DNA from 4 places in the Vibrio sabulosilitoris genome. Region 4 is predicted to be linked to each of the others. Evidence: predicted binding sites of a transcription regulator. Region 4 holds the regulator's gene; each other region holds the start of a gene.

Region 1 (8,015 bases), on a different replicon from region 4:
AAATGGGTTCCCTGAGCTTGAACTAGCATAACGATGCCGATAGCCGCCGCCATAAAGCACAGGCCGTAAAAGACGCTGATGATCGGCATGCGAATAAAGTCATTAAGGCCTAGCGCCAACCAGTGAAATGGCGCAGAGGTTGATAGTTGATTACACGGTATGGTGCGCGCGTACTCTTGGTCAGACGGCTTGTTCTTACTGTCAAAGTCTGACGATTGATATGTACGAGGCATGCTTCCTCCTTGATGCGTTTACCCTAACGATATAGTTATCTAACTAGGTGCTGGGGCCAAACATGGCACCCAATGCAACCGATATCCTGTATACGGTGCATAGCGGCACAAAGGACAACAAACCATCATGTCGATGCAGAGACCGCGCCACACGCTATACCATTAGTGGTGGTAGGTGTTTACGTACGCAGTGATATAACTATTGATGTGGATTAGGAAAAATTCAAATCTAACTCACAAAAACTTCATGGGTGAAGTTTCAGAGGCGAGAATCGAGAGGCGAGAAGCGAGGAAAAGACGACGAGCTAGTCGCTCGTTTTTGATTAGAAGTTTACCGCAGAGTGAAAGGCAAATTAATGGTGAGCAATAGTGCATTCATAAGAATTGCGAGAGAGTTGAATGAAGCGCGGTGCGTCCACGATCACATCTCGCCTCTCGCAGCAACGCGATCCCGCCTCTCGCCTCTTCCGCCAGGAAAAAAAGCCCCAGCATAGGCTGAGGCTTTTTTATAGTTGCTTGGGCTTTTTTATTTAATGCCAGCAAACTCGCGTAGCATTGCTGCCTTGTCAGTTGCTTCCCATGGGAACTCTTCGCGGCCGAAGTGACCGTATGCTGCGGTCTTCTTGTAGATTGGCTGAAGAAGGTTCAGCATCTCTTGTAGGCCGTATGGGCGTAGGTCGAAGTTTTGGCGTACTGCTTCGATGATGATCTCGTGTGGTACTTTTTCAGTGCCGAACGTCTCAACCATGATTGAAGTAGGATCTGCAACACCGATAGCGTAAGACAGCTGGATCTCACAGCGGTCAGCCATGCCTGCTGCAACAATGTTTTTCGCTACGTAGCGTGCTGCGTATGCTGCAGAGCGGTCAACTTTTGATGGATCTTTACCAGAGAAAGCACCACCACCGTGACGCGCTGCACCACCGTAAGTATCAACAATGATCTTACGACCAGTTAGACCACAGTCACCCATAGGACCGCCGATTACAAAACGACCGGTTGGGTTAATAAAGAAGTTGGTCTCTTTGTTGATCCACTCAGAAGGTAGTACTGGCTTGATGATCTCTTCCATTACTGCTTCACGCAGATCCGGCGTTGAGATTGAATCACAGTGTTGAGTCGATAGAACGACTGCATCGATACCGACGATTTTGCCTTGGTCGTACTGGAAGGTTACCTGAGACTTCGCGTCTGGACGTAGCCAAGGTAGGGTGCCGTTCTTACGTACTTCCGCTTGCTTTTGCACTAGGCGGTGTGAGTAAGTGATTGGTGCTGGCATTAGGATGTCAGTTTCGTTGGTCGCGTAACCAAACATGATGCCCTGGTCGCCCGCGCCTTGCTCTTTAGGGTCTGACTTATCAACACCTTGGTTGATATCTGGCGACTGCTTACCGATGGTGTTTAGAACCGCACACGAGTCTGCGTCAAAGCCCATATCAGAGTGAACATAGCCAATCTCACGCACGGTTTCACGCGTCAGTTCTTCGATATCAACCCATGCAGATGTCGTGATCTCACCACCAACCATAACCATGCCGGTTTTTACGTAAGTTTCACAAGCAACACGTGCTTTCGGATCTTGTTCAAGAATTGCGTCTAGAACGGCATCTGAAATTTGGTCTGCAATTTTATCTGGGTGACCTTCTGAAACTGACTCAGAAGTGAATAGGTGCTTAGCCATGAGAGCTCCACTTTTAGCGATCGATTATAGCCGTACCTCACTGCCCAATTTGGCATCGCGGCTATCAAGGAAATTCATTTTGTAGGTGTTTCTACATCTAGACGTCTATTCTAGTTTTCAACATCTGAATTACAAGTGATTTTTGACATTAATTCCAGTTAATCGTTTGCGTAAATTGCCACAAAAAGTAGGGGTATTAACTGGGGCTGGACTCAAATTAGGTAAGTAAACGTTTGCAGAGTCAGGTGCCCTCTGCGACAATACCCCGCGCTGCAATGCAGCTTGGTAAACTCTTTCTCTTTTGCACATGCACTCAGGAGCAGTAATGTCGTCTCGTAAACATCTAGCCAATGCAATCCGTGCCCTAAGCATGGATGGTGTTCAACAAGCAAACTCTGGCCACCCAGGCGCGCCTATGGGTATGGCTGATATCGCTGAAGTTCTTTGGCGTTCTCACCTAAACCACAACCCAGCGAACCCAGAGTGGGCAAACCGCGACCGCTTTATTCTTTCAAATGGTCACGGCTCAATGCTGATCTACTCTCTACTGCACCTAAGCGGCTACGAGCTATCGATTGACGATCTGAAAAACTTCCGTCAACTGCACTCAAAAACTCCGGGTCACCCAGAGTATGGCTATGCACCAGGCGTTGAAACGACAACCGGTCCTCTAGGTCAAGGCATCACCAATGGTGTGGGCATGGCGATCGCTGAAAAAGCGCTGGCGGCTCAGTTCAACAAAGAAGGCCACGATATCGTTGACCACTTCACTTATGTCTTCATGGGTGATGGCTGTCTGATGGAAGGCATCTCGCACGAAGCCTGCTCACTGGCGGGTACGCTGGGTCTTGGTAAGCTGATTGCATTCTGGGATGACAACGGTATCTCTATCGATGGCGAAGTTGAAGGCTGGTTCTCTGACGACACACCTAAGCGTTTTGAGTCTTACGGCTGGCACGTAATCCCAGCGGTTGATGGCCACGATCCTGAAGCGATCAACGCGGCTATCGAAGCGGCGAAGGCTGACCCACGTCCAACTATTATCTGTACTAAGACCATCATTGGTTTCGGTTCGCCTAACAAGTCTGGCTCACATGACTGTCACGGTGCACCACTAGGCCACGAAGAAATTGCCGCGGCACGTGAATTCCTAGGTTGGGAACACGGTCCGTTTGAGATCCCATCAGATGTTTACGCGCAGTGGGATGCAAAAGAAGCGGGTCTTGCTAAGCAAACTGCTTGGGAAGAGAAGCTAGCAGCGTATGAAGCGGCTTACCCAGAGCTAGCGGCGGAGTTCAAGCGTCGTGTCAATGGTGAGCTACCAGCTGAGTGGGAAGAGAAAGCGAACCAAATCATCGCTGACCTACAAGCAAACCCAGCGAACATCGCTTCGCGCAAAGCTTCACAGAACGCGCTTGAAGCCTTTGGTCAAATGCTACCAGAGTTTATGGGCGGCTCAGCTGACCTAGCGCCTTCAAACCTGACCATGTGGTCTGGCTCTACGTCTCTAGAAGCGGACGACTTTGCGGGTAACTACATCCACTACGGTGTGCGTGAGTTCGGCATGACAGCGATCATGAACGGTATCGCGCTGCACGGTGGTTTTGTCCCTTACGGTGCAACCTTCCTGATGTTTATGGAATACGCACGTAACGCGATGCGTATGGCGGCGCTGATGAAAGTGCAAAACATCCAGGTGTACACGCACGACTCTATCGGTCTAGGCGAAGATGGTCCAACTCACCAACCGGTTGAGCAGATGGCTTCACTACGCATGACGCCAAACATGAGCACATGGCGCCCATGTGACCAGGTTGAGTCAGCGGTTGCTTGGAAACTGGCAATTGAGCGCAAAGATGGCCCAACATCGCTAATCTTCTCGCGTCAAAACCTAGCGCAGCAAGAGCGCAGCGCTGAGCAAGTCGCTAACATTGCTAAGGGTGCTTACATCCTGAAAGACTGCGCTGATAAGCCTGAGCTTATCCTAATCGCAACAGGCTCTGAGGTTGAGCTAGCGGTTGAAGCGGCAGCGCAACTTACTGCGGAAGGTAAGCAAGTTCGCGTAGTATCAATGCCATCTACGGATGCATTCGACAAGCAAGGTGCGGCATACCGTGAAGAAGTACTGCCATCAGATGTGACTGCTCGCGTCGCAGTAGAAGCGGGTATTGCGGACTTCTGGTACAAGTACGTTGGCTTTGACGGCCGTATCATCGGTATGACGACCTTCGGTGAGTCTGCACCAGCCGGTGAGCTATTTAAGATGTTTGGTTTCACCACTGAGAATGTGGTTGCAACTGCAAAGGAACTATTGGCATAAGCCGCGGATTAGCTTAATCTCGCTCCCGCGCTAATACAGCCTATAATATTGAAAAGGCCAGAGTCGCAATCGTGACTCTGGCTTTTTTTATATACCCAACTCAGCGCCTTGGCTGCAACCTAAGCAAATCTTGCTGAAAATGCACCTTGAGGCATATTGGGTATACGCTGCAAAACATCGGCCATAAAAAAAGAGCCAAGCAGTTAAATAAGAAAGTAAATAAAGCCAAGAGAGTAAATACAAGGATGAAGCTATCAATAGCGGGTTTGTGGCAGGTCTCGCCACTGACCGATCTAACCATACCTCAGGACGACATCTGTTTTCCTGCCAAGCTAAGTCAGGTGTTGCCCAGCACCCTCACTGAAGAGGTGATAAGCCAGCAAGAGTGGCACCTGATGCATGACATTGAACTCGATAGTGAACTGTCTTCTCCAGCTATCGACTTAGTACTGGATAAAGTCTCACACTACGCCGAGGTGCGAGTGAATGGGGTCGCGGTCTATGACTGCCATGGCGATGAGCAAGAGTATCGCAAGGATATTCGCAGCTATCTGCAACCGGGGCGAAATCGTTTTGAGATCCTATTTCTGGCTCACGACGAGGACTGGCTACTCGAAGAAGAGCAGCAAAATAGCCACCACGTCGGCGGGTCAATACAGCCGATAGGTATTCATAGCGAGCCTTATCTGCACTGCATGACCAATGTGCGCCTTAATCAGGTTGAGGTTGAGCAGGTTTGGCATCACGGCGGCGGGTGTGAGGTGCTGGTTCATCTAGATTACCAAGCCCTACAATTTGGCTTAGTTTCTGTCGGGGTACAATTTAACGGTGTCACGCTGCAACTCCCGGTTGATATGCGCACCTCCCGATTAACGGCACTATTTCAAGTCGAAGCCCCTAGGGTCACTTGTCCCAAAGAGCCCCAAAAGCATCCTTTGTGCGTGTTTATTGAGGAACATTGTTACACGTTTTCAGTAGCACTAGCCCCAGACCAAGCTCCTAAACGCTTCACCTTATCTACCTGAAAAAAGGGGGGGGGGTGAGGTGCGGGTTACACTTCGTTCCGAGTAGCGAGGAATAAGCCGCGTGCACTAGACTCCTCGCTCCTCGTAGGGCGAAGCCCGTCCCCGAACCTCGCACCTGTTTTTTAAGCCGTCTGGTGGCGCAACCAGATGCGTTCGTGGAAGTAGTAGGCGACTGTGTTACAGGCCGGTTCAATTGTGGCGATAATGCTGCCTATCAATATATCGCCGGTTAATAGGTAAGCGACACTAAAGGCGACGCTGAAATGAACCACGGCGAAGCTGATGGTTTTGATTTTGGCAGATTGAGCTAGGCGGCGTAACGCGTGCAGCGTGCTCCATACTCGTTCGTGAAAGTAGAATGCTACCGTGTTGACCATGGGCTCAATCATGGCGATCAAGCTGCCTAAGATGATGTCACCAGTAAGAATGTAGCCAACGCTGAAGGCGATAAAGAAATGGATTGCGGCAAAGCTGATGGTCTTTTTCATGGTGATACCTTTACTTTTCTTCCTGACTTGTAATGATTATTGATAATCATTCTCATTGGGTAAAGTAAAAAAAACCTATCGTTTTGATAGGTTTTTTTCATCGTCATGAAGACACCGAGGCGCTGATTAGCCGAACGGTTTGACCACTAGAACGTTAATGTTTGAGTTCTGGACCACCTTACTTGCCACAGAGCCAAGAACGGTATTGTCGAGCTTTGAGCGCTTGTGACTCGGCAGGACGATTAAATCGGCTCCCAATCGCTCGGCATAGTCCAAAATGGTCCGGTAGGTTTTTCCCTCGGCAACATGGGTCTTGTACACCAACTCGTCAGGCACATGCTGGTCAGCAAACTGCTTCAGTTGCTTGCGTACATCGGCCTTCATCTTCGCCGCGGCATCTTTAGGGAAGTAGCTCGCGACCATCGAGGTGTGGATGCCAGGTAAAACATTCAGTAGATGAATTTGCGCGCCAGACTGCTTGGCGTGCCAAATTGCCAAGTGAAGGGCTTTGTCACTAAAGCCCTGATCATTGAGGTCTACAGGTACAAGAATTTGCTTGAACATGATATCTCTCTTTTTCACTGAGGGCTCACCGGTTTTGCTGAGCCCGTATTATCAGGCGAGGGTCTGTTGACGTCGCGCCCGGCGCAATTGATTCCAGCCAAGCAGCATGACGAGCAAGAGGGTCGGTACAAATGCCCACTCCTTCATAGGACGCTGAGCTTTTTGCACAATCGATTTGATCTCCCAATCAAAATCAATGCCTGCTGCTTCTGCTGGGCTACCAAACTCCACCATATCAACGATCAACTTGCCTTCATCTTCGATGAGCATCAGCCCCATTGAGGAGATGCGATCCTCTGCGCCAACGGCTTTATCATCAAACGGCAGCTTGACCGTCCTTTCAACGAAGCGACCGTCGAGCGTTTCTCCTGCCACCTCTAAACGCACCGCTTCGCCAACTGGTAAGGCCTCGACCACTTGACTGAGCTCCGTGCCGGGGCGAATGTCTTGTGCAGGGTAGATCATGTCCCACCAAAAACCTGGCCTGAAGAAGCTAAATGTCAGCACGAGCAGCAAGATGGTTTCCCACCATTTATTGCGCGTGAACCACCAGCCTTGGGTAGCGGCGGAGAACAGCAGCATTGCGATCACCGATGAGATGATGGTCAGCAGCAAATGCCACCATGAATCAATGCCCATCATCAACAACTGGGTATTGAACACAAACATAAACGGCAAGATCGCAGTACGTATATCGTAGGTAAAGCCTTGGATACCGGTGCGGATAGGATCCGACTTGGCAATCGCTGCAGCGGCAAAGGCGGCCAAGCCTACTGGCGGTGTATCGTCGGCAAGAATGCCAAAGTAGAAGACGAACAAGTGCACTGCGATGAGTGGGATGATCAAGCCATGCGCTGCGCCAAGCGTGACGATCACTGGCGCCATCAGCGTAGAAACCACGATATAGTTAGCCGTGGTTGGTAGGCCCATACCTAAGATCAAGCTGATGATCGCAGTGAAGATCAGCACAAGAATGATGCTACCGCCAGAGATGTATTCGACAAAGTCGGTCATTACTAGGCCAATACCCGTCAGTGTGACCACACCAACAACGGTACCCGCGGCCGCAGTGGCCACACCGATACCTATCATGTTACGTGCACCACTAACGAGGCTCTCAACCAGGTCAATCGCACCAGCTTTGGTTTGCTCGACAACATCACCGGTTCGCGCCATCAATGCCATCAATGGTCTTTGCGTTAGGAGGATAAAGATCATAAATACCGTTGCCCAAAATGCAGATAGGCCCGGTGAGAAGCGCTCTACGGTTAAGCACCATACCAGAACGACAATAGGCAGCAAGAAGTGCAAACCAGACTTGATGGTTGGGCCGGGATCGGGGACCTCAGTGAGCTCGGCATCAATCTCAATATTGCCATCCTCAATATGGTTGGCGGATACCTTAAGCAGGGCGAGATAGGCGATAAACAGGGCAAGGGTAACAATCGGGGTTGCTGCTGCGCCAAATACGTCCTTAGTCCAGCCAACGCCGTAGTAGACTGCCGCGCTGATGACACAAAGACCCAGTATCGTTGCAGAGAAGGAGAGCAGGCTTTGCAGTAGCGTGGGGTTGTGACGACGGGGTAATCCGGTCATGCCCGCTTTACACGCCTCAAGGTGCACGATGTAGATTAGTGCAATATACGAGATAAGCGCTGGCAGTAGCGCCGCTTTGATCACCTCAACGTACGAGATACCGACATA
Region 2 (8,015 bases), on a different replicon from region 4:
AAACAACTGACCGACGATGGCTTGGCCATGGCCTTAGAGGTGGTGGATGAGGTGGCGCAGGCGCTCGATGATCCCGACGCCTTTGATAACCTTAAAAGCTCGATGAGAGAGTACTTTGCGGGCCTAGAACAGCGCTATTACAGTGAGGGTGAGTATTCACTACCCAAGGTGGAATACGATGATTTTGTCGCTCAGTGGCAGGAAGAGTTAGATAAAGCTAAAGCCCTGTTTACCAGCGAATTCTTCAGTGATGCGTTCACGGCGATGTCGGAAAAAATGCAGCTCGAGGGCGGGATTAATCTGACTCAGATGGCTGAAGAGATGGGTGAGTTGAAAGATAAGCTTGAGGCGCGATTGAAGGCGCATCGTGAGCAGCTTCGAGAAGATCAGAGGGCTTTGTGTGAGGAGCTGGAGGGGCTGAAAGAGGATGAGGAAGCCTTGCACCTTAAAATCCCGCAATTGGAGAATTATCGCGTGTTTACTATTTAGCGGTTTGCGGGATAGAGGCGAGAGTCGAGAAGCGAGAGGCGAGGGGTTTTGAGCACTCTGAGAGTGTGGGTGCTTAAAATAGGCTTTTTCGTTGGAAATCGGATGTTTGACAAGGCAGAGCGGGGCTCTGCCTTGATTGGTTTTGGGTGATGGTTAGGCTTTGGCTGGGATGGCGGCTAGGAGGGCGACCATTTGTTGCCAGAATAGGTCGACGGTGTCGATCTTGACCTTTTCATCTGGTGAGTGTGGGAACTTGATGGTTGGGCCGAAAGAGACCATGTCCATCTCTGGGTAAGGCTTCTTAAACAGGCCACACTCAAGACCGGCGTGGATGACCATGATATTTGGCTTATTGCCGTAGATGTCTTGGTACATGTCACGGAAGATGGCCATGATCTGTGAGTCTGCGTCTGGCTTCCAGCCAGGGTAGGCGCCGCCGAAGGTCATCGTCGCGCCTGCCAGCTCTGCCACTGAGTTAAGTGTCCCTTCAACCTGCTCGCGACCTGAGTCAATCAATGAGCGGATTAAGCACAACACAGTGATCTTGTCACCTTCAGTGGTGATCACGCCAACGTTGAGTGAGGTCTCAACCACACCCTCAATCTCATCACTCATACGCACCACGCCATTCGGACTGGCATTAAGCGCGGCAACGAAGCGGGCTTGGTCAGCAACAGACAGGACCTGTTGCGTGGTTTCTAGCGTTTCATTGAAGCTGACGATGTCGGTTTCAACGCGGCCAAGCTCTTGTGATAGCAGCGCGGTGTAAGCGTCAAAGCGCTCAGCCAATAGCGCTTGGTTTTCAGCAGGTAGCGCGACAGTGATGAAGGCTTCGCGTGGAATCGCGTTGCGCAGGCTGCCGCCACGGAATTCAATTAGGCGCAGGTCTAGCTCGCCAGCGTGCGCAGCAAGAAAGCGTGCGACAAGCTTGTTGGCATTGCCGCGACCGGTGTGGATATCACAGCCAGAGTGGCCACCTTTCAGGCCTTTTAGTGTTAGCTGACGAGTTACAAAACCCGCAGGAAGCGCTTCACGCTGGACATCAAAGGTCATCGCACCATCAATACCACCAGCGCAGCCCATGTACACCTCACCCTCTTGCTCTGAGTCAGTGTTGAGCAGGATATCGCCCTCAAGCCAACCTGACTCAAGACCGAAAGCACCGGTCATGCCTGCTTCTTCATCGATAGTCAGTAGTACTTCAATCGGACCGTGTGCGATATCATCCGCGTCTAGCACCGCCAAGCATGATGCCATACCGATACCATTATCAGCACCCAGTGTGGTGCCATCAGCGGTTAGCCACTCACCATCAATGTAAGGGCGGATTGGGTCGGTCTCGAAGTTGTGCTGGGTGTCTTCATTTTTCTGCGGCACCATATCGATGTGTGCTTGCAGAACCACGCCTTTACGATCTTCCATGCCCGGTGTTGCTGGCTTTTTAATGAATACGTTGCCTGTCTGGTCGCGTTTGACCTCAAGGCCTTTACCCGTTGCCCACTCAACAATATGTTGGGCTAGCGCCTCTTCGTGCTTAGACGGGTGGGGGATCGAGCAGATGGTCGCGAAGAAAGGCCAAATTGGGTTATTGGTCTGGGTTTGAATCTGAGTGAGGAAGTCTGTCACGGTGTGCTCCTTAAAAGACTGGATAAGGGGAAGTGCTAGCAACCTTGGTTTTTTATTGGCAGCGACGCGCTGCATTAACAGCCACGAGCTGATTTAATGGTTGAATACACTGAGCTTTACTTGAGGGCTAGCATATCACTCCAGCAGGCGCTGTCCAACTTTGGCATGCACTGTCAGGGCGTCGGGCAAGTTAAAAGGCGTGATTTTGTGTAATTTACTTACATAAATTAATGATATGGCGACATATTAGTCAAATTTACACTTTATTGATGAGTTTTGATTGTAATAAATTTTCAAAATGATATATTTGATCACGTTGCTTAGGCAGCGAAAAATGCTCACAGGACGAGCCCGATTTATCGCCTCCAAGGAACCGAGAAATCACTTAATTTAAACGATTGATTTATAGGTGATAGCGATGAAAGGTTTATCTTTTGCAATGTTTTGGAACAACATGGGCGTTTATTCCGCTAACTTTGCATACCCAACAAGCTTTGGATTCTAAGCTTGTTACTCGAACATCTTGTTCACCCCCGATTTTTTTAGAAATTTTATTGCAACCTACGTTTAGGTTGATTGATTCTACCGCCACTCGTTTTTTACGAGTGGCGTTTTTTTTATCCCCTATGGGGAGAGTCGAGAGGCGAGATCGCGTTGCTGCGAGAGGCGAGGGGGGCCTGTGCGCACCTTCTGCTAATTGTGCCTACCCAATCAGTTTTGAATTTCTACCGGTGAATTCAAATATCTTGCTCCTTCCCTTTAGGGCAGACGAGAAGCGAGATCACGGTGCTGCGAGAGTCGAGACTGTCACAGCGCGCTGGTAACAACCTCGCATCTCGCCTCTCGTCTCTCGCTTCTGCTCTTAAGTTGGTGTTTTTATCAATGTAATCCTTTGCATTAACGTGCTAAAGGTTTGGATATTTTTCAATGGTACGTTTTTTGCGCATTACGTCTTTATTGAATTACTAATTTAAATAAATGAATTCATTGGTGAATATTTGCCTGCATGACTTTTGTGAGTAACTGTTTTATTGATAAATATTAAGTTTTCTTTACTTTAAATTGTTTTGGCAGTGGAATTTGCAATTTGATGACTTTATAATTCGCACAATCGTTTACGCAATCGTTTACTTTTCCGATAAAGGATAAATAAAATGTTCGAAAAGCTGTTTAAACTCAGTGAAAATGGCACTAACGTTCGCACCGAGGTTATTGCAGGTATCACTACCTTCCTGACCATGGCGTACATCATTTTTGTTAACCCAGCAATCCTAGCTGACGCGGGCATGGACCGTGGGGCAGTCTTCGTGGCGACTTGTTTGGCCGCGGCAATTGGCTGTTTCATCATGGGCTTTATTGCTAACTACCCAATTGCACAGGCGCCGGGTATGGGGCTGAATGCCTTCTTTACCTATGCGGTTGTTCTGGGTATGGGTTATACCTGGCAGGTCGCACTGGCAGCGGTGTTTGTTTCGGGTATCTTATTTATCCTGCTAAGTGTGTTTAAGATTCGTGAGTGGATCATTAATTCGATTCCACTGTCGCTGCGCACGGGCATCTCTGCCGGTATTGGCTTGTTTTTGGCGTTTATTGCGCTAAAAAATGCCGGTATTGTAGTTGATAACCCAGCGACTCTGGTTCAATTGGGTGACATCACGTCAGTTCAATCGGCGCTGGCTGCATTTGGCTTCTTTTTGACGATTGCGCTGGTACATCGCGGCTTTAAAGGTGCGGTAATGATCGCCATCCTAGCGGTGACCCTACTCGGCATTATCGTGGGTGACGTTCAATGGGGCGGCGTTATGTCAACGCCACCAAGCATTGCACCAACCTTTATGCAGCTTGATTTCTCTGCCGTGTTTGAAGTGGGCATGATCTCGGTTGTGTTTGCGTTCTTGTTCGTTGACCTGTTCGATACGGCGGGCACCTTGGTTGGCGTAACGCAAAAAGCCAACCTAATGGACAAAGATGGCAAGATCCCACGCCTAAACCGCGCGCTATTGGCTGACTCAACCGCGACGTCTATCGGTGCGGTACTGGGTACCTCAAGCACCACCTCTTACATTGAGAGTGCGTCTGGTGTCGCTGCGGGTGGTCGTACTGGTCTAACTGCCGTGGTTGTTGGTGTGTTGTTCTTACTGGCACTGTTCTTCTCGCCTTTGGCGGGTATGATTCCAGCATACGCAACCGCAGGGGCATTGTTCTACGTTGCGATTCTAATGATGTCAGGTCTTGTGAGCGTTGATTGGCGTGACCTGACTGAAGCAGCACCCGTTGTGGTGACTTGCTTGCTAATGCCACTCACTTTTTCCATTGCGGAAGGTATTACGCTAGGCTTTATTTCGTACGCTGTGATCAAGACCATGAGTGGCAAAGGTCGTGATGTATCAATCAGTGTATGGGTTATGTCGGCAATCTTCGTTGTGAAATACATCGTTGGTTAACACCACAGTAAATATTAGGTTTGAATAATGAGTAATAAATTCATCATCACTTGGGACAACATGCAGAACTACTGTCGTCAACTGGCTGAGAAGCAGATGCCAGCTGAGCAGTGGAAAGGCATTATCGGCGTAAGCCGCGGTGGTCTGGTTCCGGCTGCGATCCTAGCGCGTGAGCTAGGCATTCGTTACGTAGATACCGTGTGTATCTCAAGCTACGATCACGACCATCAGCGTGACATGAGCGTACTAAAAGCGCCTGAGCACGACGGTGAAGGTTTCCTAATCGTTGATGATTTGGTCGACAGTGGCGACACCGCACGCAAGATCCGCGAGATGTACCCGAAAGCGAAACTCATTACGGTATGTGCTAAGCCTGCTGGTGCTGAGCTGGTTGATGAGTACATTGTTGACATTCCACAAGACACGTGGATTGAGCAACCTTGGGATATGACTATCCAGTACATCGAGCCAATCAACCGTAAGCACAAGTAATCTTACATTGATAGTTTGAAACAAAAAGCTCCGCGTCCAGCGGAGCTTTTTTTTTGAGGAGAATGTACTATGGTTGCTAGTATTTAGATGAGTATTCCCTCCATTATGTCCAAAGATCCTCAGCAACCTGCGAGCGCAGGTGAAGAACAAAAATCATCAACCAACAACCTATCTGAGAAGCTGTTTACCCAGCATAAGCAAGCCAAAGAGACATCAGGGCTGACCAACTACCTGCCTAACGACCAGCAGTGGCTCGATGAACGCCACGAGTCTGAGCAGGCCAGTTGGTATCGCAGCTTGCGCCGTATGCAGTGGATCTGGCAGGGGGTTGACCCGGTTGATTTAGAGGAAGTGTTGGCAAGGATCGCCAGTTCAACCCACTCACGCACCAACGATGATTGGTTGGATACCGTGATGGGGTATCGCTCGGGTAACTGGGCCTATGAGTGGACCAAGCTTGGTGCTCGTTATCAAAAGCAAGCCGCTGAATTAGAGGGAGAGCAGAGTGCCGACCGCTCCTTTGCCGCTTCCCTATGTTATTCGATTGCTGGTTACCCACACCTGAAAAACGACAATCTATCGCTGCAAGCCCAAGTCCTGGCAAATACGGCGTATGATGAGGGCGCGAAGGCGACCAGCAATTATATCCGCACAATTAAGATCCCGTTTAAAAAGCGTGAGATTGAGGCGCGTCTGCACGTGCCGCATACCCAAGAGCCGTTTCCTGTCGTGGTGGTCAGTGCAGGGCTAGACTCGCTGCAGACTGACCTGTGGCGCCTCTACCGTGATTATTTGCGCCCGCGTGGAATTGGTATGGTCACCGTGGATATGCCGTCAGTCGGTAGCTCAAGCCACTGGACCCTGAGTGAAGATAGTTCAGAGATCCATAAGGCGGTGGTCGAGCACCTACCCAATCTTCCTTGGGTCGCGCACAACCGGGTTGGTCTGCTTGGCTTTCGTTTTGGTGGTAATGCGATGGTGCGTTTGTCGTTCCTTGAGCAAGAGAAAGTACGCGCCTGTGTGTCTTTAGGGGCACCAATCCACAAGGTATTGTCCTCGCCAGAGAGCATCAAGGCGATGCCGAAGGTTTATCTGGATATGCTGGCGTCACGCTTGGGTAAGACCATGGTGGATATCTCTTCGCTGAGCTTCTTTATGATGAAATGGTCGCTCAAAGTTCAAGGTATTATCAATACCCGCCGTACCAAGGTACCGATTTTGGCCATTAGCATGGAAAACGATCCTATCTGCCCGGCTTCTGATAATCAGTTGGTGGCGATGTACAGCCTTGGTGGTAAGGCAAAGACAGTGAAATCCGCTAATATTTCTCAGGGTTATGAACAATCACTCGAAATGGCGATAAAATGGTTGGAAAATGAACTTTTGAAGTGACTTTGTTGTGAAATTGTTGAATGATAGTTAAGTAACAAGATGTTACAGACTGGCATAGACAACAATAAAAGGCAGAGGAGTTCTCAATGTCTGAAGTGACAAAAGGCCCAACTCATTACCGTTTGCTTTCTGCGTTTAAGGCCATCGGACCTTACCTCAGAGAGCAAGAGTGTACCAAGCAACAGTTTCTATTCGATTGTCTCGCTGCGTGTGTTGATGACGCTAAATCGCCTGAAGAGCGCGAGTTCTGGGGTTGGTGGCTGACACTCAGTGTCGAGGAAGGTAGTTTCGTCGCCAAATATCACAAAGGTCGTTACACCCTCGCAGGTGAATGGAAGGAAGAGGCTGTGCCGACTAAGGCCGAATCAGAGGTTAGTCGTACTCAGGCAAGCTTTCACACTAAGCTGATTGAGGCGCTAGACAAATTCTCACTTGAAGTGACGCTCGATGAAGAATCCCACGTATTTGTTTAATTAATTGTGTTGATTTAACTGAAAAAGGTGCCAATGGCACCTTTTTCTTGTTTATTGGTGGATTGATTGTTAAAACAATGAGTCCACCAATAAACAGTGATTGATGTGAATTAAACATTATGAAAGCGACGCAGCAGCAACAGATTGCTGAAAACAAACAGACGATTGTCGTCAAACTGGGTACCAGTGTCCTCACCGGGGGCACACAAGCGCTGGATCGCGCTCATATGGTAGAGTTGGTTCGCCAATGCGCACAGCTAAAGCAGCAAGGCCACCAAGTGGTTTTGGTCTCTTCTGGCGCGATTGCCGCAGGTCGAGAGCACCTGAACTACCCCAAACTCCCCAATGCGATGGCAACCAAACAACTGTTGGCTGCAGTCGGTCAGAGTCAATTGATCCAAACCTGGGAGGCCTTGTTTGGTATCTATGGCATCAAGATAGGTCAGATGTTGCTGACACGCGCCGATTTAGAGGATCGCGAGCGCTTTCTCAATGCGCGTGACACCATCCAGGCACTAGTCGAAAACGATATTGTGCCGGTAGTAAACGAAAATGATGCGGTAGCGACAACCGAGATCAAGGTTGGGGACAACGATAACCTCTCCGCTTTAGTCGGCATTTTATGCAGTGCAGACAAGCTGCTGCTTCTCACAGACCAAACCGGGCTATTTACCGCCGATCCGCGCAAAGACCCGAACGCCGAACTGATTAAAGAAGTAAAGACCATTGATGCCACGCTGCGCAAGATTGCCGGCGGCAGTGGCACCAACCTAGGCACGGGCGGTATGGCCACCAAGTTGCAGGCGGCTGATGTTGCGCGCCGTGCGGGCATCGAGGTGATCATCGCTGCGGGCAGTGCGCCGAATGTGGTATTTGATGCGCTGAGTGACGAACCGCATGGCACCCGTTTCTTGCCTTGTACCGAGGCATTGGAAAATCGCAAGCGCTGGATCTTAGCCGGTCCCTCGGCCACTGGCGATATCGTCATCGACCAGGGGGCAGTTAAGGCACTTAGTGATACTGGCAGTAGCCTTTTGGCGAAGGGCGTCACCCACATCAGCGGCACCTTCTCTCGTGGTGATGTGGCGCAGGTGGTGAG
Region 3 (8,015 bases), on a different replicon from region 4:
CGCCCCCAACGCAACACTGAGTGTCACCTGGTAATACCGACGCGATTGGAACTCAATCATGGCTACTCCTATGGCTGCCGTTACTGCTTGATTTGTGATCAAGATAGCAATCGTTGCATCAGAAATTAAATATATTAAATCTATTCCAACTATATATTTTTAGTATCGACATGCACTCCAAACAACTGAGTCAGTTTATTGCGGTTGCCGAGCACGGCAACTTTACTCATGCCGCGCAGGCACTCAATATTGCCCAGCCGCCACTGAGCATGTCGATCAAAAAACTAGAGCACCAACTGGGCTTGAGCCTATTTCTTCGCCAGGGCAAGCGGGTCAGTTTGACCCTAGAGGGTGAGGTCCTTTATCAACATGCCAAACAAGTTGAGCAAAAACTGCAAGATGCCAACTTGGCGATGGATGAGCTCAAAGGGCTCGAAAAAGGCGAAGTGAGGATTGGGGTACCCAGCATGCTAGGGTCTTATTACTTTCCTGAGATACTGATGGCATTTAAAACACGCTACCCTAAGCTCAAACTCACTGTCGTCAATGCCGGAACCCGCTCGATTGCTCAAATGCTGCACGATGGCGCACTGGATATTGGTGTGATCAATCACTCGACTCAGGCCAAAAACCTGCAAACTGACCACCTCTTGACCTCAAATATGGTGGCTGCGGTGGGTAAGAACCACCCTCTAGCGACACGCAGCTCAATTTCCTTTGCTGAGTTCTTTGAGCACGAGTTGGTCTTGTTTGAGTCTGGTTATTTTCACCGCGACTTTATCGAGGCGAAAGCGCGCCAGTATCAGATGCCCATGCAGTTCTCTTTTGAAACCAATCTGCTCACTATGATTTTAAGCATCGTCAAAAATGAGTTCGCCATCACTGCGCTGCTAGAAATGGTCACCGATTGCGAAAAGGACATCGTCGCGATCCCGTTTGAAGAAAAAGTTGAACTCAATCTTGCCCTCGCCTGGCGTGAGCAGGGCTACCTGTCGATTGCTCACCGCACCTTTGTCGAGTTTGTTAAACAGCAAACCCACTCATAAGCAATACACTCAGCCATTAGCACTCGATTCACCTTGTGTCATAGGTCAGCACTATCTACGCTGATGATAGGGAAATCACATCTAAGGGACTGAGATGACAGGATATAAGCTCTGTGTTGCCGCCTTTGCCTTTGCACTTTTGAGTCAAGGGTGCACGACCAACACCAAACAAGACAACTATCGAGAAGCCTCCTTTGAGCTCTGCAATACTGAGGTTGACCTCTACTCGGTTAGCGATGACGGCCGCGTACGTATCATCTGCTCTGATAGCTCCAAGTTTGCCCTCAACAATCAAGACACCTTAGAGACAATGCGTGATATTAATATCGATTATTGCGATGGTGAGGGATTGGGTCAGTTTAGTGAGAGCCGGATCTATTACTCTTTTCGCTGTAAATCTGGCACGCTTTTGAGCATTCCCAAATAGAAAAAAGGAGCTCAATGAGCTCCTTTTCGTCTTGTTTAGCAAGTGAAGAATTAAGCGTAAACAGGAAGACGCTTACAGATCTCAAGCACTTTTGCTTTGGTGGTTTCAATCACGTCTTGATTGTTAACGTCATCAAGCACGTCACACATCCAGTTCGCAAGCTCTGTCGCATCAGCTTGAGTAAAACCACGACGGGTAATCGCTGGTGAGCCGATACGGATACCAGAAGTCACAAACGGGCTGCGAGGATCGTTTGGAACAGAGTTCTTGTTCACTGTGATGTTAGCAGCGCCAAGAGCGGCATCGGCTTCTTTACCCGTGATGTCTTTGTCAATCAGGTCAACCAAGAATAGGTGGTTTTCAGTGCCGTTAGACACAATCTTGTAGCCACGCTCTTGGAACTGCGCCACCATTGCCTTGGCATTTTTCACCACGCGAGCTTGGTAAGCTTTGAACTCTGGCTCCATCGCTTCTTTAAATGCGACCGCTTTACCCGCGATAACGTGCATCAATGGACCACCCTGGCCGCCAGGGAATACTGCCGAGTTCAGTTTTTTGTACATGTCTTCGCCTGCATTTGACAGGATCAGGCCACCACGAGGACCGGCTAGCGTTTTGTGCGTAGTCGTGGTAACAACGTGGGCGTGTGGCACTGGCGTTGGGTACTCACCTGCCGCAATCAGACCCGCAACGTGCGCCATATCGACGAACAGGTAAGCATCAACTTTATCGGCAATCTCACGCATGCGCGCCCAGTCAACGATCTGTGAGTAAGCAGAGAAGCCACCGATGATCATTTTTGGCTTGTGCTCTAGCGCCAATTGCTCCATCTCATCGTAATTGATTTGACCTGCTTCATCGATACCGTAAGGGATAACGTTGTAGTGTTTGCCCGAGAAGTTAACTGGTGAGCCGTGAGTTAGGTGACCACCGTGTGCTAGGCTCATACCCAGTACAGTATCACCTGGGTTTAGTAGCGCCATGTACACTGCGCTGTTGGCTTGAGAGCCAGAGTGTGGCTGAACGTTAGCGTATTCACAACCAAATAGCTGACAGGCACGCTCAATCGCTAGCGCTTCGGCTTTATCAACGTACTCACAACCGCCATAGTAGCGCTTGCCTGGGTAACCTTCAGCGTATTTGTTAGTTAGCTGAGAACCTTGTGCTTCCATTACACGTGGGCTGGTGTAGTTCTCAGAAGCGATTAGCTCGATGTGCTCTTCTTGACGAAGAGTTTCTTCCTGGATAGCTGCGAATAGCTCCGCATCGTAATCTGCGATATTCATATCACGCTTTAACATCTGTATCTCCTGACTCAGATTTAAACTGAAAGTTGCAAAAAAACTGCTTAACGACCTTACGCAAACGTTTTCGTCATCAAGTTGGCGCCCATATTACATAACTTGATCTGGATCATAAAGGGTAAACTGCACCAAATATGGCTCGGTTTATCTGGTCCAATCTCAGACCAAAACTTGGTCACTTGTTACTGCTGTTAGGCTCTGGCTCTATAGTACGGATTTGCACCTATAAAATCGACGATGATTTGTAACTTTCTCACCGGTTGGCAGGTTACAGGCCGCATTAGATTGCCGTCAACAATACAGGTTTACACTTTGTACAGCCAGCCATACATCTCGGTTCAATAATTTGTTCTGTTTGCTGGGTTTCTCTAGCGTATTTCACTACCATTCGCGCTCAAAATATTCATAAAACACAGGTTTGCTGAGTCAACAATGGAAAAGCACACAAACAAAGAAGACTGGATTGCAATGGTTACTGGGACGTTTTTGGTCGCCCAAGGAGTCTTCTTCCTACAAAATGCTCAGTTACTCACCGGAGGCACAACCGGATTGGCGCTGTTGCTTTCCCAATTGATGCCGCTGTCTTTTGGTGTGCTGTACTTTAGTTGTAACATACCTTTTTACCTGATGGCCTGGCAGCGTTTTGGGCGTCGCTTTGCAATCAATAGCGCGCTCTCTGGTGGCCTCGTCTCGATTCTCGCTGACCATTTGCACCTTGTGATTGCCATTGACCAAATTAATCCAGTCTACTGTGCCATCGCAGGTGGCCTACTGATGGGGCTGGGCATGCTTATTCTGTTTCGTCACCGTTCAAGCCTGGGTGGATTCAATGTCTTCTGTCTCTATGTTCAAGACCGTTTCGGTATCTCAGTCGGTAAAACTCAAATGGCGATTGACGCCACGATTTTGATTGCCTCAAGTTGGTTTGTCGCGCCTTCTGTTATCCTGCTTTCCGTGCTTGGTGCGGTGATGCTTAACGTGGTTTTAGCGATGAATCACAAGCCAACTCGCTATACGGTAAGCTACTCATAAACCCGCTATATGCTCGCTCAAGCCTGTCTACTAAAGGCTTGAGTGATGAAGAGATAGGCAATCTCCACGTGACAGCATCATATCTAGTGACAATTATCGGCGACGTGTTGGTGAAATATTGGTTATAATTCGACAAGTATCGAATTTTAATAGTTAGGCAAGACAATGGAGTTAGAAACCGTAGCAAAGGCGCTTAAAGAGCTCGGTCATCCAACACGCTTGAGCATCTACAAGCTGGTTGTGCGCGCCGGTCATCAGGGCATTTCAGTTGGTGGGCTGCAGCAAAAACTTGCTATCCCTGGCTCCACTCTGTCACACCACATTTCTACTCTTAGCTCTGCCGGTCTTCTAACCCAGCGACGCGAGGGCAGGACCCTCTATTGCTTAGCGGAGTATCAACGCCTTGATGCGGTGATCGGTTTTTTGCGCGATGAGTGCTGTGTTGATGGGCAAGACTGTGAGCAGGCCGCTACTGACGGGTAATGAAAAAACGAGCAGTGACTGCTCGCTTTTTTCTATCCCAATGATGCGCTGATTACAACTCATATTTGTGCAGCATGGCCTGTTGATGGCCAGCAATCTCTGCGACTTGCTCGGCGCTCTCCACCAGCGACGCCAGTTGAAGCGTAGAGTTGTCGCTTTGGTCATTGACATGAACGATTGAGCGACTAACATCAGCCGTCGCGCGCTGCTGCTCTTCCGTGGCTGCTGATACATGCTCAACTCGCAGGCGAATTTGATTAATCGAGGCTTCAATGTCCTCAAAGGAGCTCTTCACTCGCTGACTCGACTCAAGAGCAAAGTTCATCTCCTCGCGAGACTCAGCCACAGAGGCGCGAGAGCTGTGCGCAGCTTCCATAAGCTCTGACATCATCAGACGGATATTGCCCGTTTGCGCCGTAGTGTCACTCGCGAGCTTACGCACCTCGTCTGCGACTACTGCAAAGCCCCGCCCCATCTCACCAGCGCGGGCAGCTTCAATAGCGGCATTCAGTGCCAGCAAGTTGGTATTATCAGCAATACCACTGATCATATCCACCATCTCGCTGATCTGCCCTACCTTGGAGTCGAGTTCATTCATTGAGCGTTCATTGCGGCTCAGGGTTTGTTCAAGCTGATGTAAGCGAGTGCGATTGTCATCCATCGCCGTGAGACCGACAACAGCGAACTCTTCCGCCTCACGGGCATTATTGAACGACTCCGTAGTCATGGTGGCAATCTCTTTGATTGAGGCCTCGAGCTCTGTAACTGTGGTAACCATACTCTCCAGCGCACTACTTTGCGTTGACAGGCTAGTCCGAGTCTGCTCGGCCGCGCCATGGCTAATTTCAGCGGTTTGATACAAGGTCTCACAGTTACGTGTCACCATCTCTACTGAGGCGTGGGTAGTGCTGACCACTTGATTGAGTTTATCGGCAATATCACGCATCTCGGTTGGCCCTTCAACGGCAATCTGACCACTCAAGTCATGCTCAGTTAATTTGTTGAGCTGTGCGCTAATAGTGACTAATGATCGATTCGTCCAACGACGTAGGGCGAAAAACAACACCATCACAATCACCACCAGTGCACCTGATGAGGCGACCAAAATCAGAATATTACGCTGAATGGTCGAGTTGACAACCTGCTGACCAGAATCAATCAAGCGCTCTGCCGTCTCCGAGATCTCAATCAAGAGTTGCGTGGTCTGGTTTGCTAAAATAGCGGCTTGAGCTAAGTCCTCATCACGGCCTTCCATCAGTTCAAGGCGCTCAAGAATTTTGCGCAGCACGCCATCTGGCTCAAAGCCTTGCAACATCATATCGTATGAGGTAGTCATGCTGGCAAACTCTTTGATCTCAGGGTGCCACTGGGCAAAATCATCAAATGCCAGCGAGATACCCGCAATGCGGTTGCGCATCTCACGATACTCATTTTGCGCGCTCTCAAGCTCGTCTTGCATCATCAAGGTTAAGAAGGTGCTCTCCATTGAGCTCGCATTAGCGATGAATCGGCTAGCAGCATCAGAGACCATCGGGTTGTCCGAGGCCAGTGATAAGCTAATCCGATTCATCTCAGGGCCGATCGATGACAAGCCATAGTGAAAGCCAGTCACGTCTTTATCAATCTGGTCCTTCATCACAATCGCTTGCGATTGAGTGGCAAGGATCGCTTGTGTTATCGACTGGAGCTCAAATATTTTTGCCGCCAGCTCATTGCGCTGCTGTTCACTGAGGATCCCCTCTTGCAAATCGGCAATCTCAAACAGATTTCGCACGCGCAGGTCACTGCGTTGACTGAGGACATTGATGCGTTGACGTGTATTCTCAAGCTCGAGTGAAGAGTTTAATTGCGTACCGTAGTTCAGCAGCTTAAGTTGTTCAAGCACATCTTGAGTTAGAGCGGCGTTATTCATCGCCAGCGGCATCGCACGTTCCGACAACACATCAAACTGCTGCTTGACCTGATTTAAGCCATTGGCACTGAGCAAACTTAAACCGATAAAAAAAGCGATTATCAGAGCAAAAATCGCACTCAAAGTACGAATGAGTGATAAAGAAGACGTGGATTTCTTTCTCTTTGAGGCCGCCATAGCAATTCCATTGATGTGTCAGTCAGTTACGCGAATTTTTTCCATTCAGAATGGTAGGCCCCAAAAGTGACACTTTTATTAAATAGGCGATATTACTCCACGTTTTTACCTGATTGTATTGACATTTTTGATAATCTAAACATTTAACCAACTAGAGAATAGTAGTAGTAGTAGTAGTAGTAGTAAATAGACACCCATTACAAAGTAAAAGGCTCAAACCTATTCTACACTCAGGCTATGAGTATTAAATGGAGCTTCACCATGCCAAAGGCCCGTTCTGAGCAAGTCAGCCTCGACGACACCAGCTATTACCATTGTGTCTCTCGCTGTGTGCGTCGCGCATTCCTGTGTGGTGTTGACCAGTCAACAGGGAAAAGTTTCGAACATCGCCGCTCTTGGGTAGAGCAACGACTGCTGGCATTAGCAGATGTGTTCGCAATTGATATCTGCGCCTACGCCGTGATGAGCAACCACACCCATGTGGTGCTGCACGTCAATCGTGAGCAAGCGTTAGGCTGGGATACGCGTCAGGTGCTTGAACGATGGCATAAATTACACAAAGGCACACTGCTTACTTCCCATTACCTTAAAGGGGATGATTTAGATGAAGCCTCTTGGCAAGCTGTGACAGAAACAGCAGAGGTCTATCGACGCCGGTTGTACGACATCAGTTGGTTTATGCGTAACCTTAACGAACCGATTGCTCGCCAGGCTAATAAAGAAGATGGTTGTACTGGGCGGTTTTGGGAAGGACGTTTCAAGTCTCAAGCTTTACTTGATGAGGCTGCGGTGATTGCCTGCATGGCTTATGTTGACCTCAACCCAGTTCGTGCCAAAGTTGCAAAAACACCTGAAAAATCGGCCTTTACTAGCGTCAAGAAGCGCACGGATACGCTTAAATCCTCACGCGGTAATTCTAACTCACCGACTCAACCTGAGTGTTTGTATCCATTTGTTGGTCATGAGAGCAAAGAGATACCAGAGGGATTAACGTTTTCACTTAGAGAGTACCTACTTCTCCTTGATATAAGCGGAAGGGCCATTCAAGAAGGTAAACCAGGTGCGATACTACCAGAGTACCCTCCCATTCTCACAAGACTTGGTATTGACGAAGTCGAATGGACAGAGCTAATAACATCGTTGGAAAAGCAGTTTTGCGGCCCAATAGGGACAGAGAGCGCTATGCGGACTTTCCAGCACAACCATGGCCTGCAACGAATGCGGGGAGTCGGTGCAGCGAAACGCTGCTTCCAGTGTGCTTAGCTGCTTGGGCAAAGCGTTAATTTGATAGCGCATCATTCACAAAAACCTCAACTTCAATTCAAGTCATCACCTATCACGGGGTTGGTAGGCCTTTTTCTTTCCCTTAGTTTAGGCTCCAACTCTCATATCTATTGACAGCCTGCAGTGATAGAGCACCACTTCCTGTCATTCAATTACCATGGAATCATGGGTGTCTATTTATAATTTTTGAAATCATGGGTGTCTATTTATAATTTGTCTTTCGTTGCATATCGCTGGCAAATGCACTAATGTCTTTTTTTTTGCCGACAGGATACAAGCATTGAATTATATCGGCTTGTTACACCCCAGCGTTCAAAATATGGCTGTCATCGAAAACCATGAGCCAATGG
Region 4 (8,015 bases):
TTCAACGCTCGGTACCTGGCTACAGTAATATCATCTCAGCGATTGGTATGCTCGCCGAGCGCTTTGTCAAACCCAATACACGGGTTTATGACCTTGGCTGCTCGCTTGGCGCGGCGACCTTATCGATGCGCCGTCATATTCACCAAGAGGGCTGTGAGATCATTGCAGTTGATAATTCACCCGCGATGGTGGAGCGCTGTAAACTTCATGTGAACGCCTATCGCAGTGATACGCCGGTTGAGGTAGTTGAGGCTGATATTCGTGAGATTGAAATCAGTAATGCCTCTGTGGTGGTACTTAACTTCACCCTGCAATTTCTGTCCCCTGAAGACCGATTTGCTCTACTGGCCAAGATCCATAAAGGTCTGCGCCCAGGTGGCATCTTGATCGTGTCAGAGAAGTTTGTCTTTGAAGACACCGTATCCAACGAGTTACTGATTGACCTGCACCACGATTTTAAGCGCGCTAACGGCTACAGTGAGCTTGAGATCAGCCAAAAACGCAGTGCGATTGAGAATGTCATGCGCCCTGACTCAGTGGCGATGCACAAACAGCGCTTTGAGCAGATTGGCTACTCAAGCTTTGAGGTCTGGTTCCAGTGCTTTAACTTTGGCTCGATGTTCGCCATAAAATAATTCGCTCTTGCTGCCTAGCCCCCTAGCCAAGCAGCAAGTGTCACTTTGATGCTAGGGACTACATTCTGATTTTTTGGGTTCAACCACTATGTTTAATTTTGCCAACTTCTACCAATTGATTGCACAAGACACCCGCTTACAGCCTTGGCTCAATACCCTGCCGCAACAATTAACCGATTGGCAAAATGCAGAACATGGTGACTTCGCGCGCTGGGTCCGTGCCTTGAATAAGATCCCAAACGGCCAACCTGATCAAATCAACCTGACCGATAAGGTTGAAATGAGTAACGACACGCCAATGCCTGCCGGTGAGCTTAAAAAGCTTGAGAACCTGCTGCGCACCTTCCACCCATGGCGCAAAGGCCCCTACCACGTTCATGGTATCCACATTGATACCGAGTGGCGCAGTGACTGGAAGTGGGATCGCGTACTGCCCCACATCACACCACTGAAAAACCGCTCAGTGCTGGATGTCGGCTGTGGTAACGGCTATCACATGTGGCGCATGCTTGGTGAGGGTGCTCGCCTGTGTGTCGGTATTGACCCTTCGCACCTGTTTTTAATCCAGTTTGAGGCGATTCGCAAACTAATGGGCGACGATCAGCGCGCGCACCTGTTGCCGCTGGGCATTGAGCAACTGCCGAAACTTGAGGCCTTCGATACTGTATTTAGCATGGGCGTACTCTATCACCGCCGCTCGCCGCTTGATCACCTTATCCAATTGAAAGATCAGCTTGTTTCTGGCGGTGAATTGATCCTCGAGACCCTGGTTATCGACGGAGACGAAAACGCAGTGCTGGTGCCTGTTGAACGCTACGCTCAGATGCGTAATGTCTACTTCTTCCCATCGGCGAAAGCGCTCAAGGTTTGGCTTGAGCAAGTCGGTTTTGTCAACGTGCGTATTGTGGATGAAAACACCACTTCAGTTGGTGAGCAGCGCACCACAGAGTGGATGACTCATAACTCTTTACCAGACTACTTGGACCCGAATGACCCAAGTAAAACCGTCGAGGGTTACCCGGCACCAAGAAGAGCAATCCTTGTAGCAAATAAGTTATAATTGACAAAAACTTAACTCAACTCTTGCTCTAACACACATCCCACCCAAAGGAAGGCTTTTCGCCTTCCTTTTTATGGGGTAAACTCGCGCTACTCGGGTTTATCAATAACAAACAAAAATGACTTCAAGACTTTTCCCTGCACTCGTCGCCGTTGGCTTATCCGGATGTGCAACGACAGATCACGTCGCTCTCCATGAGCAAACTCTTGAGCAAGTTAAATCATCTCAGCTTGCGATTGTTAACAAAATTAATCGTTTAGAGCTACAAATTTCCAACCAGAGCGACTACATTGAAAGTCTGGAGTACGAGATTGCCGAGCTCAACTACACGTGGGATCTGCGTCTTGAAGAGGCAGGACTTGACCAGCAAGTAGTGCTAGACGCGGAAGAGCAAGAAGTCGAAGTGGCAGAGACTGCCGACCAGAAACCAAGCGAACACAATGATGTGGTACTTGGTGGGGTTGAGCGCGTTAGTTTTGACAACCTTGAAACAGAGCTAAACGCTCGTGTTGACACTGGCGCTTCAATCTCTTCCCTTAACGCCGCTGATATCGAGCAATTTGAGCGTAATGGTAAGCGCTGGGTTCGCTTCCACATTGCAGATTCAAAAGGCCAGAAGATTGAGGATGCGTCGTCTAAGCCAGTAAAAGTTGAAGCACCAGTGGCTAGAATGGCGAAGATCCGTCAATCAAGCAATACGGATAGTGAGCGTCGTTATGTGATTGATCTGTGGGTTCGCTTAGGTGATATCCACGAGAAGACACAATTTACGCTCGCCAATCGCTCTCATATGACTCATCCAGTGCTGCTTGGTCGTGATTTTATTCGTGACATTGCACTTGTTGATGTGAGCAAAGATTACATTCATACGGAACGTAAACAACAATAACAAGGTAACTTATGACGTCTAAAATTCCATTCTATATCTCTGTCGTCCTGTTGGTTACGGCTGGGATTGTACTCAGTGTGCTTAGACACCAAACCTACGGTGTGCCCTGGACGCCCGGGGAGACACGTCAAGTATGGGATATCGAAGCACGTATCGAGTTTTCTGGTAAAGGTGAGCCCATTAAAGCCTCACTCGCCGCACCACATACTCAGCCTGGCTATACGTTGATCAGTGAATCAGCATCTTCTCAGGGCTACGGTGTCTCTTATCTACAGACTGATGCAGGTCGCCGTGCAGAGTGGTCGATCCGTGAAGCCACCGGCCCGCAGACCATCTACTACAAAACTCAGTTCTTGGTTGACCCAAATGCCGATGTCGAGCCTATCCCACCGCAAGGTGAGCGTGGTAAGCCTACCTTCAGCGGCCCCGTTGAAGCTGCGGCACTGGCTTTGATTGACCGTTCCAAACAACGCTCTGCTGACGATATTACCTTTACCCGCGAGTTGATTAAGTCGCTTAACGACAGTGACAGTCAAAACGCCGCGCTGATCCTCAACGACATGCCTAAAGTTGAAGCGGTCGATAAGATCCTCGCCTATGCGGGTGTTCCGAGCAAAGTCGCCGGTGTGATTGAGCTAGAAGACGGCCGCCGCCGTCAAAGCATTCAGCCAATGAACCAGGTTTGGGATGGCAAGCAGTGGCAGCTGTTTAACCCGCAATCGGGTGTTCAGGGAATGGCGCCAAATATTCTGATTTGGGACGAGTCGAATGTCTCGCTTCTGGATCTGATTGGTGGCAGTAACAGCCAAGTCCTATTCTCTATGATTGCCCAAGAAGTTTCTGCCCAGACGGCGACCAATAATAAAGTCGACGCCGACGGCCTGCTAAACCTCTCGATTCACAGCCTTCCGCTGGAAGAGCAGGCAATGTTCAAGACCATCATGCTGATCCCTATCGGCGCCCTTATCGTCGTGTTCTTGCGTGTGATCATCGGTCTTAAGACCTCGGGTACCTTTATGCCCGTATTGATTGCGGTAGCGTTTGTCCAAACTCAGCTTGTGACGGGTATTGTTGGCTTCCTACTTATCGTCGGCACTGGTCTTGTGATCCGTAGTTACCTTTCACGACTTAACTTACTGTTGGTCGCACGGATCTCGGCGGTGATCATCACGGTAATCATGATCATCTCAGTATTTACCGTTGTCGCCTTCCGTATTGGCCTGACTGAGGGCTTATCGATCACCTTCTTCCCGATGATTATCTTGTCATGGACCATTGAACGTATGTCAATCTTGTGGGAGGAGGAAGGCGCTAAAGAGGTTATGCTCCAAGGTGGTGGCTCACTGCTCACTGCTGTGCTTGTGTACTTGGCGATGACCAACAGCTATGTCCAGCACCTAACATTTAACTTTATCGGTCTACAGTTTGTCGTACTTGGCGGTATCTTGCTCCTTGGTACCTACACTGGCTATCGTCTAACTGAGCTGCGTCGCTTCAAACCGCTAACGGAGGACTAAACGATGTTTTCACGTTTAACCTCACCCGGTAAACTGCGCGCCAAAGGGATCATGGGCATGAACCAACGTAACCACAGTTACATTGGCCGCTACAACGATCGCTCTAAATACCCTTTGGTGGATGATAAACTCAAAACCAAGATCATTGCTGAGGCAGCGGGATGTACTGTGCCAAAACTGATTGGCACCATCTCTACCCAGGCGGATGTGAAACGAATTCACAAGATGGTCAAAGATTGGCCGGGCTTTGTGATCAAACCGGCTCAAGGTAGTGGTGGTAAGGGTATCTTGGTGGTGATTTCCCACCAAGATGGCGTCTACACCAAGCCCTCTGGCTCAACCATCAACGAAGAGGACGTTGAACGTCATATCAGCAACACACTTGCTGGCCTGTTCTCGCTCGGTGGTAAAAACGACGTGGCCGTGGTCGAAAACTTGATTAAGTTTGATGACTGCTTTGAAGGCTACAGCGTAGAGGGAGTGCCTGATGTTCGGATCATCGTGTTCAAAGGCTACCCTGTCATGGCCATGATGCGCTGCTCAACCACTGCTTCAGATGGCAAAGCAAACTTGCACCAAGGCGCCGTCGGGATTGGTATTGATATCGCCACAGGGCGCGCCGTCCGCGCAGTACAGTTTGACCAACCGGTTGAGCACCACCCAGACACTGGCCAAGAGCTCAGTCAACTGCAAGTCCCACACTGGGAGCGTCTGCTTGAACTTGCCGCGAGTGCCTGGGAGATGACTGGGCTTGGTTATATGGGTACTGATATGGTTCTGGATAAAGAAGAAGGGCCAATGGTGCTGGAGTTGAATGCTCGTCCAGGATTAGCGATCCAAATTGCCAACGGCAGTGGCTTGCTTCCGCGACTGAAGCATATTGAAAACCTTGAGCTCCCAGCGGAATACCCTAAACCCAAAGAGCGGGTCGCCTACGCTGCTAAGCAGTTTGGTGTCTTCAACAAGTAAGTCAGTAAACAGCAAAAATGCCGCCCTCTCATCGGGCGGCATTTTTATTCATACTAACAATCGATTACGTCAGGTCTCCTAGAAATGCTTGTCTATTACTCTCATTATTGCTCCATGCCACTATTTAGAAATTAGTTATACTTATCAACATAGTGAACGAGATGTGGGGTTGGTCGTGATTGAAGAAGTGAAAGCGTTTAATGATAAGCGAGCAGAGATCTACTGGTGGCTCTCAAGCCTGTTCAGTCGAGAGCTGGACGACAAAGATCTTGCCCAGTACCAAAGTCCAGAAATTCGCGCATTTCTGAGTGGCTTGGAGGAGAACCCACAGTTAAAGCAACCCGTGGCAAACTTTATTGATACGCTCAATCGCCTGCAAGACAGGGAAGACGCTCAATTGGAACTCGCCGCTGATTTTTGCGACTTGTTCCTTAAGTCTGATAAAGAAGGGGCCTTACCTTATGCCTCGGTATATCTGGATCCTGAACATATGCTCAATGGCCAACCAGCCCTGAAAATGAAGCAACTTCTCGCTGAGCATAATATTCAAGTCTCCCAAGGTTTGAATGAGCCCCCAGATCACCTCGGTGTCGAGCTCGATTTTCTTGGCAACCTCATCATTCGCTCGAATGAACTCGAGCAGGAGCGCCACCTTGAACAGGCTTTTGCTGAGCAAGAACAATTTATCCGCCAATACCTGCTCACTTGGGTACCTCAATTTTGCGCCTTATGTAAAAAACGCGACCAGTTTGGGTTCTATGCTGCAGTAAGTGAGTTACTGCTCGCCTTTCTCAAGCTGGACTGTCTTTACTTATTGGGCGAGGAAAGTTAGCCCAATTGGCGATTAAGTTTGCACCGCAAACGATAGCAGTCTAAAATGTTCGGATATTTTTAGCCGCTTTCGTAAAAGCGGTTTTTTTGTTTACCCCTTAGCGAATACCGCATTTCCCTCACCATGATACGTTCGAACGCTTGAGATCTGTGCGGTAACCATAAGTACTATTAAGGAACACACCAATGGCCACTATTAAAGATGTCGCACGTCTTGCTGGTGTCTCTACCACAACGGTATCGCACGTTATCAATAAGACCCGATTCGTTGCTGAGGCTACCCAAGAAAAAGTAAACCAAGCGGTGAAGGAGCTTAATTACGCTCCTAGTGCGGTGGCGCGTAGTTTGAAGTGTAATTCAACCCGTACCATCGGCATGCTCGTCACTCAGTCCACTAACCTGTTTTTCTCTGAGGTCATTGATGGTGTCGAGAGTTACTGTTACCGTCAGGGCTACACCCTAATTTTGTGTAACACCGGTGGTATTTACGAGAAACAGCGCGATTATATTCGTATGCTGGCCGAAAAACGTGTCGATGGCATTCTGGTCATGTGTTCAGACTTGACTGAAGAGCTCAACGAGATGCTCGATAGCCACCCTAACATTCCAAAAGTAATCATGGACTGGGGCCCTGAAACCTCTCAAGCTGACAAAATCATTGATAACTCTGAAGAGGGCGGTTACCTTGCGACCAAGTTTCTAATTGATAAGGGCCACCAAAAGATTGCTTGCCTTAGCGGCCACTTTGAAAAGGCTGCGTGTATGGAGCGTATTAGCGGCTTTCGCCGCGCGATGGATGAGGCGAACCTCAATGTGGTTGAGGATTGGATCCTTGAGGGCAACTTTGAGTGTGACACTGCCGTCCTTGCCGCGGACAAGATCGCTGCAATGGATGAAAAGCCGACCGCGGTATTCTGTTTTAATGACACCATGGCACTTGGTCTTATGAGTCGCTTGCAGGAAAACGGTATTCGTATCCCTGAAGATATGTCTGTGATCGGTTATGACAATATCGAGCTGGCCGAGTACTTCTCTCCACCACTGACCACCGTACACCAACCGAAACGACGTGTGGGTAAAAATGCCTTTGAGATCCTGTTAGAAAGAATCAAAAACAAGGAGCATGAAAAGCGAGTTTTTGAGATGCACCCAGAGGTCGTAGAGCGACTAACCGTCAAAGATATCAATAATTTAGATTAATTTTTGAAGCAAAATCAAATGCCTACACGGTTAGTGTGTAATTGAAAAGAATTGACCAGTCTTTTTTGGGACTAATATCACGTTACGGTTAGTAAATGTGTGATATCAGCCCAGCTTTTTATTATGATTTTGGCGTATGCCACGCACAGGGCAAACCATCTGAAAGGGTGGGACGCAAAGCCTCCGGCCTTACCCTTCAATTACTTGGGTGAAAACTCTCGTTTTTGAAGAAAGGTAGCGGGGTTGCCGACGGTGAAAAGACCCTTCATTTACCTGCTTCATGTAAGTGTCGCGTCGTTTTTGCTAAATTCTCGGGCCTGAATTTAGGTGGCTGTTGTTTCACTACCGAGATTTACAAAACCATGGATAGACCAATTTTAAAAGACTCAATGCGTTTATTTGAGCAACTAGGGAGCGTAAAATCGCGATCAATGTTCGGCGGATTCGGCGTTTTTGTCGATGATGCAATGTTTGCACTCATCGTTAGCAATCGTTTGCACATTCGCAAATGCAGTGAATTAGATGCCGAAATTACCGCCAAAGGCCTCGAACCTTATGTTTATGAGAAGAAGGGCTTTCCTGTTGTTACTAAGTATTTTCAACTTGCTGAGGATTGCCTAGAGAATCCCCAGCGTCTGCTTGAGATGGCAACAGTGGCTCTCGATGCCGCAAAAAAAGATAAAATTAAGCAAGAAACCGCCAAGCCGCAGCGCCTTAAAGATTTACCTAATCTGCGCCTTGCGACGGAAAGAATGCTCAAAAAAGCAGGGATAGGTAGTGTTTCTGAGCTCGAGGAAGCGGGCTCTGTTAACGCTTATCGCGCGATTCAGGAAACCCACACTGTACCGGTTAACCTTGAGCTGCTCTACTCTCTAGAAGGAGCACTCAGAGGCACCCACTGGTCGGTGATCCCT

The links. The regulator PurR, encoded in region 4, represses purine synthesis genes. The targets are predictions, from matches to a motif close to TNANGNAAACGTTTNCNTNA.
Region 1: metK (methionine adenosyltransferase) is a predicted target of PurR. The motif match lies at 2,069-2,088, and genes of this name have one in related genera.
Region 2: ACZ5R2_RS06050 (NCS2 family permease) is a predicted target of PurR. The motif match lies at 3,231-3,250, and genes of this name have one in related genera.
Region 3: glyA (serine hydroxymethyltransferase) is a predicted target of PurR. The motif match lies at 2,831-2,850, and genes of this name have one in related genera.

What each region holds. Positions count from the first base shown of each region.
Region 1 covers NZ_AP029599.1:36,023-44,037, reverse strand. The annotation lists gene ACZ5R2_RS00205 (DUF2189 domain-containing protein) at 1-233, opposite strand, end outside; gene metK (methionine adenosyltransferase) at 760-1,914, opposite strand; gene tkt (transketolase) at 2,240-4,234, shown strand; gene ACZ5R2_RS00190 (glycosyl hydrolase 2 galactose-binding domain-containing protein) at 4,480-5,259, shown strand; gene ACZ5R2_RS00185 (DUF2061 domain-containing protein) at 5,382-5,747, opposite strand; gene ACZ5R2_RS00180 (universal stress protein) at 5,874-6,311, opposite strand; gene ACZ5R2_RS00175 (TRAP transporter permease) at 6,363-8,015, opposite strand, start outside.
Region 2 covers NZ_AP029599.1:1,282,229-1,290,243, forward strand. The annotation lists gene ACZ5R2_RS06040 (DUF2884 family protein) at 1-489, shown strand, start outside; gene ACZ5R2_RS06045 (aminoacyl-histidine dipeptidase) at 643-2,115, opposite strand; gene ACZ5R2_RS06050 (NCS2 family permease) at 3,270-4,559, shown strand; gene gpt (xanthine phosphoribosyltransferase) at 4,587-5,051, shown strand; gene frsA (esterase FrsA) at 5,157-6,443, shown strand; gene crl (sigma factor-binding protein Crl) at 6,530-6,916, shown strand; gene proB (glutamate 5-kinase) at 7,036-8,015, shown strand, end outside.
Region 3 covers NZ_AP029599.1:3,067,856-3,075,870, forward strand. The annotation lists gene ACZ5R2_RS14400 (MFS transporter) at 1-60, opposite strand, end outside; gene ACZ5R2_RS14405 (LysR family transcriptional regulator) at 171-1,046, shown strand; gene ACZ5R2_RS14410 (hypothetical protein) at 1,141-1,473, shown strand; gene glyA (serine hydroxymethyltransferase) at 1,524-2,774, opposite strand; gene ACZ5R2_RS14420 (YitT family protein) at 3,210-3,809, shown strand; gene ACZ5R2_RS14425 (ArsR/SmtB family transcription factor) at 3,975-4,292, shown strand; gene ACZ5R2_RS14430 (methyl-accepting chemotaxis protein) at 4,345-6,381, opposite strand; gene ACZ5R2_RS14435 (transposase) at 6,643-7,644, shown strand; gene ACZ5R2_RS14440 (M15 family metallopeptidase) at 7,946-8,015, shown strand, end outside.
Region 4 covers NZ_AP029600.1:1,465,593-1,473,607, forward strand. The annotation lists gene cmoA (carboxy-S-adenosyl-L-methionine synthase CmoA) at 1-635, shown strand, start outside; gene cmoB (tRNA 5-methoxyuridine(34)/uridine 5-oxyacetic acid(34) synthase CmoB) at 724-1,695, shown strand; gene ACZ5R2_RS22035 (ATP-dependent zinc protease family protein) at 1,814-2,584, shown strand; gene ACZ5R2_RS22040 (inactive transglutaminase family protein) at 2,596-4,101, shown strand; gene ACZ5R2_RS22045 (alpha-L-glutamate ligase-like protein) at 4,105-5,070, shown strand; gene torD (molecular chaperone TorD) at 5,249-5,902, shown strand; gene purR (HTH-type transcriptional repressor PurR) at 6,088-7,101, shown strand; cyclic di-GMP riboswitch class I at 7,241-7,352, shown strand; gene ACZ5R2_RS22060 (TfoX/Sxy family DNA transformation protein) at 7,464-8,015, shown strand, end outside.